DNA from 3 places in the Anaerotruncus sp. genome. Region 1 is predicted to be linked to each of the others. Evidence: a T-box and tRNA genes for the amino acid it is inferred to sense, from the RefSeq annotation. Region 1 holds a T-box; the other regions hold tRNA genes.
What was found. The T-box of region 1 lies ahead of pheS (phenylalanine--tRNA ligase subunit alpha). A T-box ahead of a tRNA ligase gene usually reads a tRNA of that ligase, here a tRNA-Phe.

Region 1 (6,523 bases):
TATAATGGTTATCCACTGCTGCACGGGTTTTCCAGTCATCAATATGAGGTCTGCTTTTATCTCGGCGGGGTGCGTCGGGAATTGAAGCTGTTCGGGAGGTATTCCGACTCGCTGGGGCAGATTGGGAATGTCATCGACGTGATCTATTGGGATCAGTACCCCGACCTGATTATTTCCGCAGATGAGGCGGTACTGGCGAGTATGAAGCGGCATACGGCATATACGGGCGGAGTTTCCCTTTTTATTTTCGTTCTGCTGTTTGCGGCACTCGCGCGATAGCAATCAAAAAAAGCCCCGGTAAAACCGGGGCTTTTTTGATGCTTGGATTCAGCTGCGGATTTCGACGCCGAGGTTTGCGAGCGATTTGAGCACCCGCTTGATGGCGGCGTCGGCCTCCTCGTCGGTGAGGGTGCGGTCGTCGGCGCGCATCGTGAGGGAATAGGCGACGCTCTTTTTGCCCTCGGCGACCTGCGCGCCGCGGTAGACGTCGAAGAGGCTGACCTCCTCGAGCACCTTGCCGACCGCCTCGCGGATCGCCTTTTCGAGCGCGGCGACGGGCAGCTCGTCGTCGCAGATGAGCGCGAGGTCGCGGGTCGCGGCGGGGAAGCGGGGCAGCGGCTTGTAGCCGCGCTCGGGCGCGACGTTTTCAAACAGCACCGCCTCGTCGAGGCAGGCGACATAGGCGCGCGCGCCGATCTGGTAATTCTGACAGATTGCCGGGTGCACCTCGCCGATCATGCCGAGCTTTTGGCCGTTCACGGTGATTACGGCGCAGCGGCCGGGATGGTAGGTGGGATCGTCGGAGACGGCGGCATATTCCGCGCCCTCGACGCCCGCCGCGGAGAGCAGCGTTTCGACGACGCCTTTGAGGGTGAAGAAGTCGTGTCCCTCGCCGTAGGCGCCGATCGTGACGCAGGCGCGCTCGTCGGGCAGCTCGCGTCCCTCGACGGGGAGGTAGACGTTGCCGATCTCATAGAGGGCGGCGGCTTTGTTGCGGTTGTTGTAGTTGCGGGAGAGCACCTCGAGCATCGAGGGGACGGTCGTGGTGCGCATGACGCTGGTGTCCTCGCCGAGCGGGTTCTGGATGACGACGCATTTGCGGTAATCGCTGTCCGCCGGAAGCCCGATCTTGTCGTAGTATTTGGGGCTGATGAAGGAGTAGGTCGCGACCTCGTAAAGCCCCTGTGCGAGCAGGGTGCGGCCGAGAAGCTGCTCGAACTTCTGGATGGGGGTGTAGCGGCCGTTGGCGGTGCCGCGGATGGCGGTGACGGGGATCTTGTCGTAGCCGTAGAACCGCGCGACCTCCTCAGCGAGGTCGGCCTTGTGCGCGAGGTCGGCGCGGAAGGTGGGCGGGATGACGAATTCGCCGTCGATCCTGCATTCGAGGCGGGTGAGGATGCGGTGCATCTCCTCGACCGGCACCTCGATGCCGAGGAAGCTGTTGATCCAGTCGGGCTCCAGCTTGATGCGGCGCTCGGCGTGGTCGGAATTGTCCACGTCGATCATGCCGCCGACGACCTCGCCCGCGCCGAGCAGCTCGACGAGCTCGCAGGCGCGTTCGACCGCCGGGATGGTGGTGGCGGGGTCGAGCTGCTTTTCAAAGCGGCCGGACGCCTCGGTGCGCATGCCGAGCTTTTTGGCGGTGGTGCGCACCGACGGGCCGTTGAAGCAGGCCGACTCGAAGACGATCATGTTGGTGTCGTCCATGATGCCGCTGTATTCGCCGCCCATGACGCCCGCGACGGCGGAGGGCTTCTTCGCGTCCGCGATGACGAGCATCTCGGGGGAGAGGACGCGGTCGACCCCGTCGAGGGTCATGATCGTCTCGCCCGGCTTGGCGTTGCGGACGACGATCTTGCCGCCCTCGACATACTTGTAGTCGAACGCGTGCATCGGCTGGCCGTATTCGAGCATGACGTAGTTGGTGATGTCGACGATGTTGTTGATGGGGCGCACGCCCGAGGCGCGCAGCCGCTCCCGCATCCAGCGGGGGGAGGGAGCGATCTTGATGTTCTTGACCATCCGCGCCGTGTAGCGGGGGCAGAGGGCGGGGGCGAGCACCTCGATCGAGAGGTGGTTTTTGATGTCGTCGACGGTCGCTTTGACCGCGGGCGCCTTGAGGTCGAGAGGCTTTCCGAAGGTGACGGCCGCCTCGCGCGCGAGCCCGGTGACCGAGAGGCAGTCGGGGCGGTTGGAGGTGATCTCGAATTCGACGCACACGTCGTCGAGCCCGATCGCCGACTGGATGTCCTGCCCCGGCTTTATGTCCGGTTCCTCCAGGATGAAGATGCCGTCCTCGACCGCGTAGGGGAAGTCGTGGGTTGTGAGGCCCAGCTCGGAAAGGGAGCAGAGCATCCCGCAGGACTCGACGCCGCGCAGCTTGCCCTTTTTAATGTGGACACCGCCCGGCAGCCAGGAGTCGTGCAGGGCGGTGGGCACGTAGTCGCCCTGCCGGACGTTCTGCGCGCCGGTGACGATCTGCACGGGGGCTCCCGCGCCCACGTCCACCTGCGTGACAAACATGTGGTCGCTGTCGGGGTGGCGGACGATCTCGTCGACCCGGCCGACCACGACGTTTTTGATCTCCGCGCCCTCGCGCTCCCAGCCCTCGACCTTGGAACCGGACATGGTCATCGCTTCGGAAAACTCGTGGGGCGTGATATTGCCGACGTCGACATAGTCGGCCAGCCATTTCATGGACAGATTCATGATAAGTTACCCTCCCTTAGAATTGGTTGAGGAACCGCAGGTCGTTCTCGTAGAAGAGGCGCAGGTCGTCGATGCCGTAGCGGCGCATGACGATCCGCTCAAGCCCCATGCCGAACGCGAAGCCGCTGTATTCCTCGGGGTCGATGTTGCAGATGGAGAGCACTTTGGGATGCACCATGCCGCAGCCGAGGATCTCGATCCAGCCCTCGCCCTTGCAGAGGCGGCAGCCCTCGCCGTGGCAGGCGAAGCACTGGAAATCCATCTCCGCGGACGGCTCCGTGAAGGGGAAGTGGTGGGGGCGGAAGCGCACGACCGCCTCCTCGCCGTAGAGCCGCTTTGCGAACATCTCCAGCGTGCCCTTGAGGTCGGCCATCGTAACGCCGCGGTCGACCACGAGCCCCTCGATCTGGTGGAAGAGGGGGGAGTGGGTCGCGTCCACCGCGTCGGAGCGGTAGACCCGTCCGGGCGCGATGACGCGGATGGGGGGCTTCTGCTTTTCCATCGTGCGCACCTGCACCGGGGAGGTCTGGGTGCGCAGCAGGACGTTGTCGCTGATGTAGAAGGTGTCCTGCGTGTCGCGCGCCGGGTGGTCCTTCGGAATGTTGAGCGCCTCGAAGTTGTAGTAGTCGGTCTCGACCTCCGGGCCTTCGGCCACCGAGAAGCCCATGCCGAGGAAGATCTCCTTGACCTCTTCGAGCACCTTGGTCAGCGGGTGGAGCTTGCCGAGCGGCGCGGCCCTGCCGGGCATCGTCACGTCGAGCTTTTCGAGCGCGAGCTTCTGGTCGAGCAGGGCCGCCTTGACCGCGGCGGTGCGCTCCTCGACGAGCGCCTCGATGCCCGAACGCACCTCGTTGGCGAGCTGCCCGACCTTCGGGCGCTCCTCGGCCGAGAGCTTGCCCATCTGCTTGAGGATGACGGTGAGCTCCCCCTTCTTGCCGAGGTATTTGACCCGCAGGTCGTCGAGCGCCTTGAGGTCGCCGGCCTGCGCCAGCGCATCGGCCGCCTGCTGTCTGATCTGTTGCAGCGCGTTTAACATTGTATTTCATCCTTCCCTGTGATACTGCAAAATAAAAAGGCCGTCCGTCCGCAAAGGGACGAACGGCCGTGACGCCAGTCCGTGGTACCACCCAAATTCCCAATACAAAGAGTATTGGACACTTCTGCGCTTTTTAACGGGGCGAACCGTCGCCGCCTACCGCCCCGGGGGGGGTTGAGCGGCGCCGCTCACGGGTGAACTTCACGCAGACGCTTCCCGCGGTCCGTTTTCAGCCGGCGGCGGACCTCTCTGTTGCGGCGCGGATGCGCTACTCTCCCGATCTCAGCGTTATTCGATTAACCATCATCTTAGCATGATTGCTCCGGATTTGCAAGGGCTTTTTGAGATTTTTCTCCTCACAGGAGCATCCCGTCCTCACCGTCCTCGCAGCCGCACTCGTCGTTGTCGAGGATTTCGCCGACCCGCAGGCGGCGGGCGAGCTTCATCTCCTCCACCTGCTTGTGGATGAGCTCCTTGACCCCGCGGGGCTCGCGGATGTTCTTGAGCAGCAGCCTGGGCAGCGACTTGTCCGACGACTGCACGAGCACCGACCCAACCCGGAAGATCCGCTGCCACAGGCTGATGGTGAGGCTGATGTCCCGCACACGGTAGAGGATGACCTCCTCCTGCCGGGTGTTCAAAAGTCCAGTCTCGAGAAAGAGCCGGTCCTCCGACATCGAATATTTCGTAAAGGTGATCGGCAGTCCGCAGATGCGTTTGCGGTCCTTCCAGACCACGGCGGGTTCGGAGATTCGTTCAGCGGCCATGACAGGGCTCCTTTCTTTCGCGCAGCGCGCCCGATGGGTCCATCATAACACCCCGCCGCGAAAAACGCAAGAAGGGCAAAAAGGGGGGAGCGGCTTTGCCGCTCCCCCTCGGGTCGATCGGTTCAGGAGACCATGATCGCCATCACCATCAGGATATAGACGGCGAAATAGGCCACCACGCAGCCCACGGCGGCGATGACGACGATGGCGCGGTTGGTGCGCCCCGCGCGGGCGATCGTCTCGGTGTAGCGGCGGTCATCGAGCGTGCCCTGCGCCGCGAGCATTCCCTCACGGACGCGGGTGACCTTTTTGACCGCGTGCCGCAGGTAGAAGCGGTTGGCGAAGAGGGAGAAGACGACGCCCACGGCGAGCAGGAAATAGCGCATGTACTCCATCGCGGCGTAGGCCCACAGGTGCTGGGTGGGCTGGAACTCGCTGATGAACTCAAACATGCTCGCCCCGGCGTAGATGTCGTTCATGTGGTCGAGGGCGAAATGGACCGCCTCGGGCATGACGAAGAGGGTGGGGATCTGCGCGAGCAGGGTGATGCCCAGCAGGATGAGCCCCACCGAATACATCTTGCGGTAGAAAAAGTAGAAAAAGTTGAAGAAAAGCGCGCAGAAGTTGAAAGAAACGGGCTTCCCCTGGGAAATCTGTTTAAAGCGGGGGAGGAAGTAGCCGGAGTTCTCCCCGACATAGAGCGCGAGATCCCGCGCCGACACCCCGTCGATCTCCTCCGAGGGGTTGAGCCCGCCGAAGGCCGCGCTGTAAGGATTCTGCGCGGGCGGCGCGGCGGCATAGGGCTGTCCGCCGAAGGGGGAGAAGGGCTGTCCCTGCTGGGGCTGGGGCTGGCCCTGGGTGCCGCGGTGCAGCGGCGCGCCGCACACCTGGCAGAAAAGGCCGGTGGAGGGATTGCCGGCGCCGCACGCCGGGCAGGCGGTCCCGCCCGCGGAGCCGCCGGGGGCCTGCCCGGGGGTCTGCTGCTCGTGCGGCGGCTCCCAGGCATGTCCCTTGATATGCAGGTCGTTCAGCGCGCAGTGCCCGAGCTGCTGGTAGCACGTCCGATGGTGGGGCGCGCCGCAGACCGGGCACACGACGATGTCGTCGTCCTCCGTAAAGCGTTTGTTGCAGACGGGGCACTTTACGCCCGTATAGTTCGCCAAAAAATCAACCCCTGAATCATAAATCCATAAATAGTGCTTTCTGAATACCCATGATACAGACAATCCCCTGAAAATTCAAGAGCGTAATTGTGAACTTTTCGTGCGAACGGCTTTTCCACGGGGTTTTGCGCCGGAACCGCTTTACTTTCCCGGGAAAAAATACTATAATATTATTTCTGAGAATGACAAATGCTAGTGGAATGGAGTTGCCGATATGCTGCAATTTGAGGAGCTGCGCCTGCGGCTGGAGGGCCGCCGTGAGGAACTGGACGATCTCGCCCAGGCGATCGGATACGAGGGCCTCAAGCGCAAGCTCGCCGAACTGGAGGAGCAGACGACCGCGCCGGGCTTCTGGAACGATGTGGAACGCTCGCAGAAGAACCAGGTGGAAACCGCCCGCGTCAAGGGAAAGATCGAGGGCTGGGACAGGCTCGACGCCCTCTACGGGGACACCCTCACCCTCATCGAGCTCGCGGACGAGGAGGAGGACGAATCGGTCTACGAGGAGGCGCTCGCGGACGCCGAGAGGTTTGAGCAGGACCTCGAGACCCAGAAGCTCGCCACCCTGCTGACGGGCGAATACGACGTGAACAACGCGATCATGACCTTCCATGCGGGCGCGGGCGGCACCGAGGCGCAGGACTGGGCCCAGATGCTCTACCGCATGTACACCCGCTGGGCCGAGCGCCACGGCTATACCTATAAAATCCTCGACTATCTCGACGGCGACGAGGCGGGCCTCAAGAGCGCGTCGATCATGATCGAGGGGGAGAACGCCTACGGCTTCATGCGCTCGGAGGCGGGCGTGCACCGGCTGGTGCGCATCTCGCCCTTCGACGCGTCCGGCC
Region 2 (6,523 bases), on a different contig from region 1:
GGCGCGGGTCTCGACTGCGGGGAGGAGAGCCTGCTCTCCCTCATGCGTGAATCGGTCTCCAAGGGGCTGGCCGGCATGGTCATGCTCACCGGGGAACGCTACATCCCCGAAATCCCCCCGTCGCTGGTCGAGCTGGCCGACGCGTCCTGCTTCCCGCTCTTCGAGATGCCCTGGGACGTCAAGCTGATCGACGTGACGCAGGAGATCTCCGAAAACATTATGTACCGCAAGGAGCAGGCGAAGAAGGGGCAGCGGTTCCTGGAGCAGCTGCTCTTTTCCGCGGACGACAGCCGCACCTTCGAGGAGCTTTCCGGGCTGTTCGGGATCCCCCAGCGCGCCTTCCGCTTCATCGCGGTGGCGGAGATCCAGGCCGGGGACCCGGCGGCCGCCGCCCTGGACACCATCAAGAGCGACCTCTCCCACACCCTCAAATCGTGCGGCGAGGGGGAGGGGCGCAGCGTCCTGGCGATGGGGTACCTCAACACGGTCGTCTGCCTCGCGCTCGGCAAGACCGAACGGGACGCCGACGCGCTCGACAAATGCCTCACCGAGACGTTCGGCGTGCTCTCCAAGCGCTATCCCCACGCGCCGCTGCGCCTGGGCTTCGGACGGGTGTGCCAGAAGGGCTGCCCCATCCGGACGAGCTACTCGGAGGCCAAAAAGGCGCTGGCCACGATGGCCAAGGGGATCAGCCGGGAACAGGTGCTGCACTATTCCGAGCTCGGCATCTTCCGGCTCTTCTTTGAAATCGAGAACCCCGAGGAGATCCGGAAGTACTCCCGGGAGAACCTCGGGCCGCTGCTCGAGGCGGACCAGAAGAACGGCTCCGACCTCGTGGGCACGCTGCGCAGCTACCTCTACAACAACTGCAACCTGCTGCGGACCTCCCAGGCGCTCTATATCCACCGCAACACCCTCATCTACCGCCTCAATACGATCAAGGGGCTGCTTGCCAAGGATTTAGACGATGCGTTTGTCCGGCACGAACTCTTCAACAGCATCCTTGCCGCGGAATTCATCGAAAAATAGCGGCTCCTCCCGCAAAAAGCCCCGGTCGGTTTCGACCTGCTCGAACCGCCGGAAGAGGAATTCTCCCCCGCGCACCGAGCAGGCGACGCTCGCGCGTTCGCAGACCGCGTCAAACTCGTCGGCGGCGTTGAGCACGATAAAGTTGGCGTCCCTGCCCGGCGCGATGCCGTAGGCGTCCTGGATGTGCAGCGTCTTCGCGCCGTTCACCGTGATCAGGTCGAGCGCGCCGTAGATCTGCTCGATGCTCGTGAGCTGGCAGGCGTGCAGGCCGGCGTCGAGGATGTTCATGAGGTTCCCCGAACCGAGCGGATACCACGGGTCGGAGATCGAATCCTGCGCGAAGCAGACGTTGAGTCCCTCGGCGAGCAGCTCGGGCACGCGGGTCACGCCGCGGCGCTTGGGGTAGCTGTCACACCGGCCCTGAAGATGCATGTTCTCGGTCGGGCAGGAGATGAAGTTGAGCTTCGCGAGCTTGAGCAGCTTAAAGAGCTTGGCGGTGTAGGCGTTGTTGTAGGAGGCCATCGCGCAGGTGTGGCTGGCGGTGGTCAGTTCGCCGATGCCGCCGAGGTAGGCCTGCGCGGCCAGCTCCTCGAGGAAGCGGGACTGCTCGTCGTCCGTCTCGTCGCAGTGGATGTCCACGAGCTTTCCGTATTTGATCGCAAGCTCGACCGCCCTTTTGACCGAGCGCAGCCCGAACTCGCGGGTGAATTCAAAGTGCGGGATCGCGCCGACGACGTCGGCGCCCATTTTAAGCGCCTCCTCCACGAGCCGGTCGCCGCCCGGGAAGGAGTACATCCCCTCCTGCGGGAAGGCGATGATCTGCATGGTGACGAGGTCGGAGACCTCCTCGCGCAGCTCCAGCATCGCCTTCAGGCCGGTGAGGTTGGGGTCGGTCACGTCCACATGGGTGCGGACGTATTGGATGCCGCTCAGGATCTGCTTGCGCAGGGCGATGCGGGCGCGGCGCTTGATCTCCTCCCCGGACATGCCGCCCTTTGTCTCCGACCAGCGCTGGATGCCCTCGAAGAGGGTCCCGCTGTGGTTTTTCGCGCCGGGTTCGCGCGCCGTATATACATAATCCAGATGGATGTGCGGTTCCACATAGGGCGGAAGCGTCAGCTTCCCGCCGAGGTCCACCCGCTCGGCCTCCGGATACCGGGCGCCCAGGCCGGGAGCGATCTCCGAAAAGGCGCCGTCCTCCACCAAAAGGTCGGTGACGCCGGCGGCGCCCTTGAGCTTCGCGTTTAGAAATAAGGTTCTCTTCATGTCCCGAAATCCCCTTTGATCCAGGCGGGCCGGTGGCCGCCGTGTTCTCTGTTAAAAAGCATAGCACAGCGAAACGGCTTCGTCATTGTACCCTGCGTACAAGCATTTGGCGAGCTTTCGGACTTTTTGTACATTGTAGCCACAATCCTTTTCCCTTATCATTTGATTATGTGATGAACATCCAAAAGGAGGGCGCTGTATGTTTGAAGAAGTCAAGATGGAACGGATGACCTGGCGGGAATTTGAGGCGAAAAAGGACCGGGTCCTCATCCTCCCGGTCGGCGCGACCGAACAGCACGGGCCGCACCTGCCGCTCTGCGTGGACGCGGTGCTCGCCGAGCAGTTCGCCTGCCGGCTCGCCCAGGCGGTCAGCGGCGTGGTCGCCCCCACCCTCTCCTACGGCTATAAATCGAAGCCCCTGAGCGGCGGCGGGCCCCTCTTTCCCGGCACGATCGACCTGAACGGCGCGACGCTCCAGCAGCTCGCCTCCGACCTGTTCGACGAGTTCGTGCGGGACGGTTTCACCAAAATCTTCATTATGAACGCGCACTTTGAAAACGACCCCTTCCTCATCGAGGCGATGGACCTGTGCAGCGCCCGTTATGGGGACCGCGTCACCCTCCTGCTCTCCAACTGGTGGGACCCCATGCCCGAGGAACTGATCGGCCGCCTCTTCGACGAGGTGCCCTTCCCCGGTTGGGCGTTCGAGCACGCGGCGATCACCGAGACCTCCCTCATGCTCTACTTCGCGCCCGAGCTTGTGCGGGAGGAGCTCATCGTCGATTCAAAGGGCGCCGCGCCCTGCCCCTACTTCAAATACCCCATCGATAAAGACGCCATTCCCTCCACCGGGGTCCTCGCGACCGCGCGTTCCTCCTCGGCGGAAAAGGGGCGGCTGATCGTCGAGGCGGTTCTCCCACGCCTCGTCGAGATCGTCGGTACGGCCTTCCCAGGCTGACAAAAACAGGGCGGCGGGTCCGTATGGACCCGCCGCCCTGTTTTTGCGCCGACCGGAATCGGACCGGTAAATGTTGGTTTTGCAGATTTTTTGCTTTCCACGCCGCGGATGCGCAAAAACCCCCGCTGCTTTCGCAGCGGGGGTTTTGTCCTTTGGAGGCGCCGACCGGAATCGGACCGGTGAATGAAGGTTTTGCAGACCTCTGCCTTACCGCTTGGCTACGGCGCCGCTATCATATACCGCAGTATATGAAAAAAGAGGCGCGAAGTTTCCATTCCCGACCTCTTTTTGTTGGAGCGGGTTACGAGGCTCGAACTCGCTACCTCCACCTTGGCAAGGTGGCGCTCTGCCAAATGAGCTAAACCCGCGTTTGGTGCCTTCGGTCGGAATCGAACCAACGACACGAGGATTTTCAGTCCTCTGCTCTACCAACTGAGCTACAAAGGCAAACTGGCGACCCGGATGGGGCTCGAACCCACGACCTCTAGCGTGACAGGCTAGCGTTCTAACCAACTGAACTACCGGGCCATCTGCGCCGGTCTTGTCGAACAGCGCGATATTTATTATAATCGTTCCCACCGTTTTTGTCAATAGGATTCGGGGAAGAATCTTGAAAAAAGAACGGAGGAAAAAACCAGACGCGGGCGGGAGGAAATCCTCCCGCCTATGGTATTCCCTAATCGCCGAAGGAAATACCCAAACTGCGCGCTGTAAAAATCATCTGGTCGTTGACCGGGACGAATTTCGTCTTTCCGGCGACGTCGGACAGGCGGTTGTGGACGATCTCGTTGTTCTGCTGGGCGACGGTCACGCCGAAGATGCCGCGGCTGAAGAGCTCCGCGCCGTAAACGCCGAACTGGGAGGCGAGCACCCGGTCGTAGGCGGACGGCTCGCCGCCGCGGATGAAGTGCCCCGGCACGACCATGCGCGTCTCGGAGCCCGAGCTCTCCTCGATCTGCCGCACGATGCGCGCCGTCGCCGTCGTGATCCCCTCGGCGGCGCGTTTTTCGGCGCGCTCCTTCTTTTTCATTTTGGCCTCTTCGGCGTCGAACGCGCCCTCCGCGACCACCACGATCGAGAATCCCCGGCCGGACGCCGCCCGCCGCTCGATCGCCTTGACGACCTTTTTGATGTCGTAGGGGATCTCGGGGATGAGGATGACGTCCGCGCCGCCCGCCACGCCGGTGTAGAGGGTGAGCCAGCCCGCCTTGTTGCCCATGATCTCAATGACCATCACCCGTTTGTGGCTGCTCGCGGTGGTGTGGATGCGGTCGACCACCTCGGTGCCGATCCCCACGGCGGTATGGAATCCAAACGTCACGTCGGTGCCCCAGATGTCGTTGTCGATCGTCTTGGGCAGGCCGATGATGTTGAGCCCCTCCTCGGAGAGGAGATTGGCCGTCTTGTGGGTGCCGTTGCCGCCCAGAACGAAGAGGCAGTCGAGCTTCATCTTTTTGTAGTTGCCCTTCATCTCGGCGACCTTGTCCACGTCGTTCTCGACGATCTTCATGTTTTTATAGGGGGTGCGCGCCGTGCCGAGGATGGTGCCGCCGCGCGTCAGGATGCCGGAAAAATCCGACTGCTTCATCTCATGGTACTCGCCCTTGATCAGCCCCTTGAAGCCGTCGACCACGCCGACGATCTCCACGTCCGGCATCTTCTGGTAGAGCGCCTTGGCCACCCCGCGGATGGTCGCGTTCAGTCCCGGACAGTCACCGCCCGCCGTTAAAATTCCCACTCTTTTTGCCATTTCCTTTTCCTCCTTACGCAAAACCCGTCCGATTACCGAACCAGCAGCGCCCACACGAGCAGCCCGTATTCCGCCAGCGTGATCGCCGGGATTCCAACCACAAAATACCAGCGGCGCGTCTTGTGCCGGAAGAGATACATACCGGCCCACACGCCCCATCCCCCGCCGATCACGGCGAAGAAGAAGAGCGTTTTCTCGGGGATGCGCCACGCGCCGCGCTTCGCCTTCCACTTGTCGAGCCCGCAGGCCGCCAGTCCCGCCGCGTTGACCGCGAAAAGCGCCCACATCAAGACGGTTCCCATCCGCTCATCCTTTCATTCGGAATCTTCGCAAAATCAGTATACCACATCTTTCCGCCGATGGAAAGGCGCGCGGCAGAAGGGCGGGGAGCACGCTCCCCGCCCCTTTTACGGCTCAAAAATTCGCGCCGTTCCAGCCCCAGTTGGCCACCTCCTCATATTTGACGTAGATGTGGTCGGGCGCGATATCCAGTTCGTCGCGCAGGATGCCGGTGATCTCCCCGGTCAGCCTGTCAAAGGCGGACGCGGGCGCCTTGCCGTACACCTTGACCTCCACGAAGGCCATCGGCGCGCCGGCCTCCCCGCGGAAATACATGCGGCAGCCGTCCTCGAACGTGCACATCAGCCAGTTTTCCGTTTTGCCGGGGATGGCGGTGATCGCCTGTCCGAATTTTTGCTTGATCGCCTCCTCCTTTTCCGGGGTGAGCGTGACGTTTACCTTTGTCTGGATGCAGGGCATTGCGATTCCTCCCTCAAATTTTTCTGCGCTTATTATATCCCGTTCCCGCCGTGTTTTCAATTGTTTTTCCGCGACGGCCGTTTTCGTCCCGCCGCCGGACTTGCACGGGACGAGGCCCTTTGGCATATAGATGAATCGTGCCATGTCTTGCATGGTGCGTTTTCTTTTTCGCCCGATTCTCAAATCCGCCGGGTTCCGGCCGAGGAGGTCTTCCCTTGTTCTCGTTGTTCGCCGCCCTGTGCAACCTGCTCTATTTCGCCCTGCACGTCACCGGTACCGGGTCCTTCCCCCGCCCCCTCTCCGCCAAGGAGGAACGCGAATGCCTCGATCGGATCGCCGCCGGGGACGAAGCCGCCAAAGCCTGCCTGATCGAGCACAACCTGCGCCTCGTGGCCCATATCATCAAGAAGTATTACAGCACCTTCAAGGACCAGGACGACCTGATCTCGATCGGGACGATCGGACTGATCAAGGCGGTCTCCACCTTCAACACCGACAAGGGGACCCGTTTCGCGACCTACGCCTCCCGCTGCATCGAAAACGAGGTGCTGATGCACTTCCGCAATAAGAAGAAGTCCGCGCAGGACGTCTACATAAGCGATCCGATCGACACCGACAAGGACGGAAATTCCCTGACGCTCGGCGACATCATGTCGGAGGAGGACAACATCATCGACTGCATCGACCTGCACATCAAGTCGGAGCAGCTCTATGATTTTATCGCCTGCTGCCTCGACGAGCGGGAGCGGCAGATCATCGTC
Region 3 (6,523 bases), on a different contig from region 1:
GTACCAGGTGCTTTCCGCCGCACTTCGGGCAGGCGTCCGGGTCCTCTTTGGAGACGACCATTTCCCCGCAGTCGGGGCAGTACCAGGCGGGGATCCGGTGGCCCCACCAGAGCTGGCGGGAGATGCACCAGTCCTTGATGTTTTCCAGCCAGTTGAAGTAGATCTTGTCGAACCGCTCGGGCACGAATTTGGTGTCGCCCCTGCGCACCGCCTCGATGGCGGGCTTGGCGAGCGGCTCCATCCTGACGAACCACTGCTTGGAGACGCGCGGCTCGATCGCGCTGCCGCAGCGGTAGCAGCCGCCGACGTTGTGCTTGTAGGGCTCGACCGATTTGAGGTAGCCGCCCGCCTCGAGGTCCGCGACGATCGCCTTGCGGCACTCCTCGCGGGTCATGCCCTCGTATCTGCCGCCGTGTTCGTTGATGGTGGCGTCGTCGTTCATGACGTTCACGACGGGCAGGTCGTGGCGCAGGCCGACCTCGAAGTCGTTGGGGTCGTGCGCCGGGGTGATCTTCACCACGCCGGTGCCGAAGTCCATCTCGACGTATTCGTCCGCGATGATCGGGATCTCCTTGCCCACGATCGGCAGGAGCACCTTTTTGCCCACGAGGTGCTTGTAGCGCTCGTCGTCCGGGTGCACCGCGACGGCGGTATCGCCGAGCAGCGTCTCGGGGCGGGTGGTCGCGATCTCGAGCACCTCGTCCGTGCCGACGATCGGGTAGTTAATGTGCCAGAAGAAGCCGTCCTTCTCGTCGTACTCCACCTCGATGTCCGAGATGGTCGACTTGCAGTGGGGGCACCAGTTGATGATTCGCTCGCCGCGGTAGATGAGCCCCTTTTCGTAGAGGTTGACGAACACCTCGCGGACCGCCCTGCTGCATCCCTCGTCGAGGGTGAAGCGCTCCCGCTCCCAGTCGCAGGAGGAGCCGAGCTTTTTGAGCTGGTCTATGATGTGGCCGCCGTACTCCTTTTTCCACGCCCATGCGCGCTTCAAAAATCCCTCGCGTCCGAGGTCCTCCTTGGTGACGCCCTCCTGCCGCATGGCCTCGACGATCTTCGCCTCGGTGGCGATCGACGCGTGGTCGGTGCCGGGCAGCCAGAGCGTCTCGTAGCCCTGCATTCTCCGCCAGCGGATCAGGATGTCCTGGAGCGTCTCGTCGAGGGCATGTCCCATATGCAGCTTGCCGGTGATGTTCGGCGGGGGGATGACGATGGTGTAGGGCTTCTTTTCGGGGTTGGGCTCGGCGTGGAAATACCGGCCCTCCTCCCAGAAGCGGTAGGTTTTATCCTCAACCTGCTTGGGGTCGTAAACCTTTTCCAGTTGTTTCGGCATGTCTGTTCCTCCAATAGCCTCTTTCGGCAAATTACAATACTCTATATTATAATAAAGTTCCCGTCCAATTACAAGCGGGACCGCCGGAAAATCTGCCTTTTCAGCGGATTCGGCGGCAGGGACGCGGCCGCGCCAAAAGGCGGCGGGGGCTTTGCCCCCGCCGCCCGTCGGACGCTATCCCTCCGGGGCGTTTTCCACGACGCCCTCGCACACCCGCCGCAGCTCGGTCGCCGCTCCCGCCAGCGCGAGGGCGAGCGCGAGCGCCCGCTCCCGGCTCTCCAGGCCCGACGCGTCCGAAAGCTCCTCCCGCAGCAGCGCCTCGAGCTTCGGGCGCAGGCGGTTTTTGAGCGCGAGCGCGTCCCCGTAGGCCCGCTCGAAGCCGCCCGGCGCCCCCTCCCCCGCCACCAGCCTTTTGATGTCGGAGAGCGCGAGCTGCTGCTTGAGGGTGAGGATGCAGAGCAGCTGCATCACCTGCTCACGGGAATACTTTTTGCCCTTGACGGGCATAATAAGATGCTCCTTGGAATAGTTGTTGACCATCGTCTTGGTCAGCAGCTTATCCTCCGCCGACCGCTTGTTGCCCGCGAGGCCCTCGTCCACCAGCGTCAGGATCTGGTCCATATAGAGGTCGATGCGCGGCACGTCGGCGGCGGAGAGATCGGCGTCCGCAAAGGCGGCGGACAGGATTTCATCAAAGGTTTTCATCGTCTTCCCTCCCGGCCGGAATTCCCTGTCCCCAATTCTACATGATTTTGTGAACTTTTTCAAGATGCAGTTGCTTTTTCTTCGATATGTGATATTATAATAGTATCATATAGTTATTAAAACTACATTATATTGTTGTGAGGTGCCACTATGCCGCGGATCTTCCTGAAAGCGCGCGACCCCATCAGCAGCTACACCCATTTCATCGGGGCGTGGCTGTCCGTGATCGGCCTGGTCGTGATGGGGGTGCATCTCGCGGTGACGCCGGGGGTCACGGCGGTCACCGCCGTCTCCTGCATTCTCTTCTGCCTGTCGCTCATCGCGCTCTACTGCGCGAGCAGCATCTACCATTTCACCAACGCCGCAGCCAAAATCCAGACCGCGCTGCGCAAGCTCGACCACGCGATGATCTACGTGCTCATCGCCGGGACCTACACGCCGCTGCTGCTCACCCTGCTCCCCCGCCCGAACAACCTCGTCTTCACCGCCGCCATGTGGGCGGTCGCCGCCGCGGGCATCCTGATGAAGATGTTCTGGCTGGGCGCGCCCCGGTGGCTGAGCACCACCCTCTACATCCTGATGGGCTGGGCGATCGCCGTCGACCTGCCCGCGGTGGGCGCGCTGCCCCTGCCGGGGATCGTGCTGCTCGTGGTGGGCGGGCTCGCCTATACCGTGGGCGGCGTCATCTACATGGTCAAGCGCCCCAACCTCTCCGAACGGTTCGGGTTCCATGAGATTTTCCACCTCTTCGTCATTGCCGGCAGCGTCTGTCACTACCTGATGGTCCTGCTGTACATCGTCTGAACCCCGTCGTTTTCTGAACACAAGCCTCCCGCCGCGTATTTTGCGGCGGGAGGCTTGCGTTTCCTGCGGCGGGATGGTATCATTTCCCCATGGGAGCGAAAGGGGGCGGCGGCATGAAACAGCGGTCGGGCACGGGCCTCATCTGGGCCGCCGCGGGACTTCTCGCGGCCGCGCTCATCTGCTATAACGTCGCCACCGCGCCGCCCCGGGTCCCCGCCAGCATCGCCTTTTCCCCCGCGCCCGTTTTAAACCCCTACCCCGAGCTGGATGGGGTGGTCGTCCACATCAACCGGGCCACCGAGGAGGAGCTGACGCAGCTCCCCGGCATCGGGCCGGAAAAGGCCGGAGCGATCCGCGCCTACATCCGCGACTACGGTACGCTCGACTCCCCCGAACAGCTTCTGGAGATCAGCGGCATCGGCGAGAAGACGCTCGAGCAGATTTCCCCCTACCTGGCGTTCGACTGAGCCGAAGTTCACCCTGATAAAAAACGGGCGCGGCAGATGCCGCGTCCGTTTCGTTTAGTTCCGGTTCGGGTTCTCCGGCGCGGGCGGCTCGGGAGCGCCCTCCGCCTGGGATACCGCCTGGTTGATGAACGCGCTGGTGATTTCCGCGTTCGGGTCGACCTGTGCGAAATGGTCGTGCCGGGTCCGGGACCGTTTCCGTTCGGGATGGATCAGCCGGTTTTTTTCGAGCATGGCGCTCACCTCCTGCCGATAGTTTTTGCAGGGCGGCCAGGATTATGCGGGAGCGCTTTTTTGAAAAAAGCGGTTGACATTCCGGGACAGGCAATGTATAATAATTTACGTCGCTTGTTGGACGTTCAGTCGCCAAAGGCAAATGTGGGAGCTTAGCTCAGCTGGGAGAGCATCTGCCTTACAAGCAGAGGGTCACAGGTTCGAGCCCTGTAGTTCCCACCAGTTGTGGCCCGGTAGTTCAGTTGGTTAGAACGCTAGCCTGTCACGCTAGAGGTCGTGGGTTCGAGCCCCATCCGGGTCGCCATTTTTCTCCCTTTCCGCTTTGCCAAATATGCCTTTGTAGCTCAGTTGGTAGAGCAGAGGACTGAAAATCCTCGTGTCGTTGGTTCGATTCCGACCGAAGGCACCAAGCGCGGGTTTAGCTCATTTGGCAGAGCGCCACCTTGCCAAGGTGGAGGTAGCGAGTTCGAGCCTCGTAACCCGCTCCAAAAAGAACGCTTCATTTTGAAGCGTTCTTTTTCTTTTTTCGCGAGAACGAACCCGCTGCCTCCACCGACATTTTAAATCCGGAGGTCCCGGGGTCCCCGCGAAAGCGCGCTTTCGCGGGGTGGGGTTGCGGGTTCGAGCCTCGTAACCCGCTCCAAAAAGAACGCTTCATTTTGAAGCGTTCTTTTTTATTTGGAGCGGCTATTTACCAACTATACAAAAAAAGGGGGGTATTCGACATCAATTGTTGTCAAAACATATTTCTAAGCAAGTCCATAATGATCTGTTGCTGCTTTGGATTTAGCGCCGACCAATTATCAAGCATTTCTCCCTGCTCTGGCGTAAGCGAAATGGGGTCATCCCCTTCTGAGAAAAATTGTGATAAGGTAATTCCAAATCCTTTGCACACCTTATCCAGCGTTTGTATTGTTGGCGTTTGTCCCTTGCGGTACCAGGTGGATATCGTTGACTGAGACAGTCCGGAATGTTTTGATAAATCATACTCAGTCCAGTTCCGAGCCAAGCGGAGTTTCGTAATTTCTTTGAGTATATCTATCATGATCCCCACCCTCTTGCTACGTTATAAGGCTTTTATTCTTTCAGCGAAGATATGACACTATCGAAAATATCCAACGCTTGCTTTCTCTTGGTAACATCAAGAGCATTCAACTTCCTAATCATGTCGTTACTCTTGGCTTCATAGCCAACGACCAAACTATCTTGAAGGACATCGTCGGCAGAAGCATTCAAAGTGTTCAGGATCAGCAGGAACGTTTCTAGCTTTGGCACTTTATCGCCACGTTCAATATCGGCCAGATACCTTGTGCTGATGCCTATCCTTTCTGAACACTCTTTCAGGCTCCAACCACATTTCGCTCTATATGACTTAAGCTTCTTTCCCATGCTTTTACAGTTCACGGGCACCACCACCTATCTAGGGATATCTTCTACAAATAGCATACCAACTATACAAAGCCAACAAAATGATCTATTAATAGAAATGTCCCTAAATAGGGGTTGTGCTCGATAAACATTTGTGCTAACATAGGACTGGGAAATTGGCAGCTTCGCCAAAACGCATGACGAGGAGGAAGCGCAATGCCTGACAAGGTACTGACGACCATTGAAGCAACCATCATGACCAAAACAAAAGAGGCCCTGTTAAAGCACTGCGAAAACACCGGGCTTTCGATCGGCGAAGTGGTTGACCGTATGGCATTGGATTTTGTCATTGATACTCCCGAACTTGCCGCAAACGTATTGTGCGAGGAATTCGTGATCATGGTAGTCAATCAGACGGAGGAGCAAATGCAAAAAACGGTCCACCATGTGATCGCCAGCCTGATGATTCCCTTTCTTGGGAACGACAGTGATGCGCGCGCTTTTTTTGAGGACCTTTCGCTCTGCATCAAAGATCATATGGATCTCATCACGAAAAACGCGCAGGCGTCATAGCCGAATCCAAAAGTGCGGCCGCCGGCCACGCGAAAAGCCCCGGGGCGCTTCCTCCGAAGCGTCCCGGGGCTTTTCCCGCGCTATTTGTCGATGTAGACCAGCGGGTCCAAAAAGCTCGACCCGATGCGGATTTCAAAATGCAGATGGTTGCCGGTGGAGTTGCCCGTCGAGCCGACGTTGGCGATCTTCTCCCCCTGCTTGACCTCCTGCCCGACCGATACGTCGAGCGAGCTGTTGTGCCCGTAGAGGGTGCGGGAGCCGTCGGCGTGCTCGATGATGACGCACTTGCCGTACTCCCCGTACCAGCCCGCGAGCACGACGCGCCCCTGCGCCGCCGCGTAGACGGGCGTGCCGTGCGGGGCGGCGAGGTCGATGCCGTTGTGGTGGGGATAGTCGTAAAAATCTGCCGACAGCCACCCGGTCTTGAGCGGGCGGATGAAGGAGGACACCCAGCGGCTGCCGTCGGCGGTTTCGCTTCGCAGCACCCGGGTGCCCCTCTTGACCACCTGGTCGACGGGGCGGGCGGTGTCGGTCGACTGGACCGACAGCACCTTGACCGGCCGGTCGCCCTCGAAGACGACCTGTGAACGGATCTCCCGCTCGCCCGCAATCCCAGCCGAGACGACCTCGGTATAGCCCCGGTAGCGGGCGGGTTCGTCCTGGTAGGCGACGCTGTAGGGGATTTTTTCCGTGGTGACGACGGTGCGCGTGGTGCGCGCGGGCGGCTGAAGCGCCAGAATGTTCACCGCGCAGAAGAACGCAAGCGTCACCGCGAGGGCGCGCGCCGTCAGCTTCCTGATGGGGGTATTTTTTGTCCGCTTCCGCGATGTCGATTGTCCGGAGTTGTCCGCAGAAAACTGCATGGGTGTGCCTCCTCCCTGAATCGATACGCACTCAGGATACCGGGCGTTTATGAACTGTCTGTGAACACCGGGCATCGTTTACACAAGGTTTACGATATTGGAAAGCCCTGTCCCCTCCCCCTCCCTGCTTCTTCCCGGGGAGGAAATCCCCGGTCCCCCGGCCATCCAGAATCTCCGGG

Region 2: it encodes a tRNA-Phe, which carries the amino acid that the T-box ahead of pheS (phenylalanine--tRNA ligase subunit alpha) is inferred to sense. The anticodon was not compared.
Region 3: it encodes a tRNA-Phe, which carries the amino acid that the T-box ahead of pheS (phenylalanine--tRNA ligase subunit alpha) is inferred to sense. The anticodon was not compared.

Annotation. Positions count from the first base shown of each region.
Region 1 covers NZ_DBMDHH010000003.1:5,331-11,853, forward strand. Annotated here, with positions in the region: gene ACZO3G_RS01500 (hypothetical protein) at 1-279, shown strand, start outside; gene pheT (phenylalanine--tRNA ligase subunit beta) at 328-2,709, opposite strand; gene pheS (phenylalanine--tRNA ligase subunit alpha) at 2,726-3,745, opposite strand; T-box leader at 3,797-4,038, opposite strand; gene ACZO3G_RS01515 (PH domain-containing protein) at 4,102-4,512, opposite strand; gene ACZO3G_RS01520 (RING finger protein) at 4,635-5,675, opposite strand; gene prfB (peptide chain release factor 2) at 5,890-6,523, shown strand, end outside.
Region 2 covers NZ_DBMDHH010000055.1:7,395-13,917, forward strand. Annotated here, with positions in the region: gene ACZO3G_RS12295 (PucR family transcriptional regulator) at 1-1,029, shown strand, start outside; gene codA (cytosine deaminase) at 961-2,295, opposite strand; gene ACZO3G_RS12305 (creatininase) at 2,495-3,253, shown strand; tRNA gene ACZO3G_RS12310 (tRNA-Cys) at 3,407-3,481, opposite strand; tRNA gene ACZO3G_RS12315 (tRNA-Gly) at 3,546-3,621, opposite strand; tRNA gene ACZO3G_RS12320 (tRNA-Phe) at 3,625-3,700, opposite strand; tRNA gene ACZO3G_RS12325 (tRNA-Asp) at 3,705-3,781, opposite strand; gene ACZO3G_RS12330 (6-phosphofructokinase) at 3,930-5,003, opposite strand; gene ACZO3G_RS12335 (DUF1294 domain-containing protein) at 5,036-5,305, opposite strand; gene ACZO3G_RS12340 (phenylpyruvate tautomerase MIF-related protein) at 5,418-5,762, opposite strand; gene sigK (RNA polymerase sporulation sigma factor SigK) at 5,978-6,523, shown strand, end outside.
Region 3 covers NZ_DBMDHH010000036.1:22-6,544, forward strand. Annotated here, with positions in the region: partial or broken gene ACZO3G_RS10195 (valine--tRNA ligase) at 1-1,333, opposite strand, end outside; gene ACZO3G_RS10200 (DUF1836 domain-containing protein) at 1,508-2,038, opposite strand; gene trhA (PAQR family membrane homeostasis protein TrhA) at 2,189-2,842, shown strand; gene ACZO3G_RS10210 (ComEA family DNA-binding protein) at 2,956-3,309, shown strand; gene ACZO3G_RS10215 (hypothetical protein) at 3,364-3,540, opposite strand; tRNA gene ACZO3G_RS10220 (tRNA-Val) at 3,687-3,762, shown strand; tRNA gene ACZO3G_RS10225 (tRNA-Asp) at 3,768-3,844, shown strand; tRNA gene ACZO3G_RS10230 (tRNA-Phe) at 3,874-3,949, shown strand; tRNA gene ACZO3G_RS10235 (tRNA-Gly) at 3,953-4,028, shown strand; gene ACZO3G_RS10240 (helix-turn-helix domain-containing protein) at 4,277-4,585, opposite strand; gene ACZO3G_RS10245 (helix-turn-helix domain-containing protein) at 4,618-4,944, opposite strand; gene ACZO3G_RS10250 (hypothetical protein) at 5,125-5,481, shown strand; gene ACZO3G_RS10255 (M23 family metallopeptidase) at 5,562-6,344, opposite strand.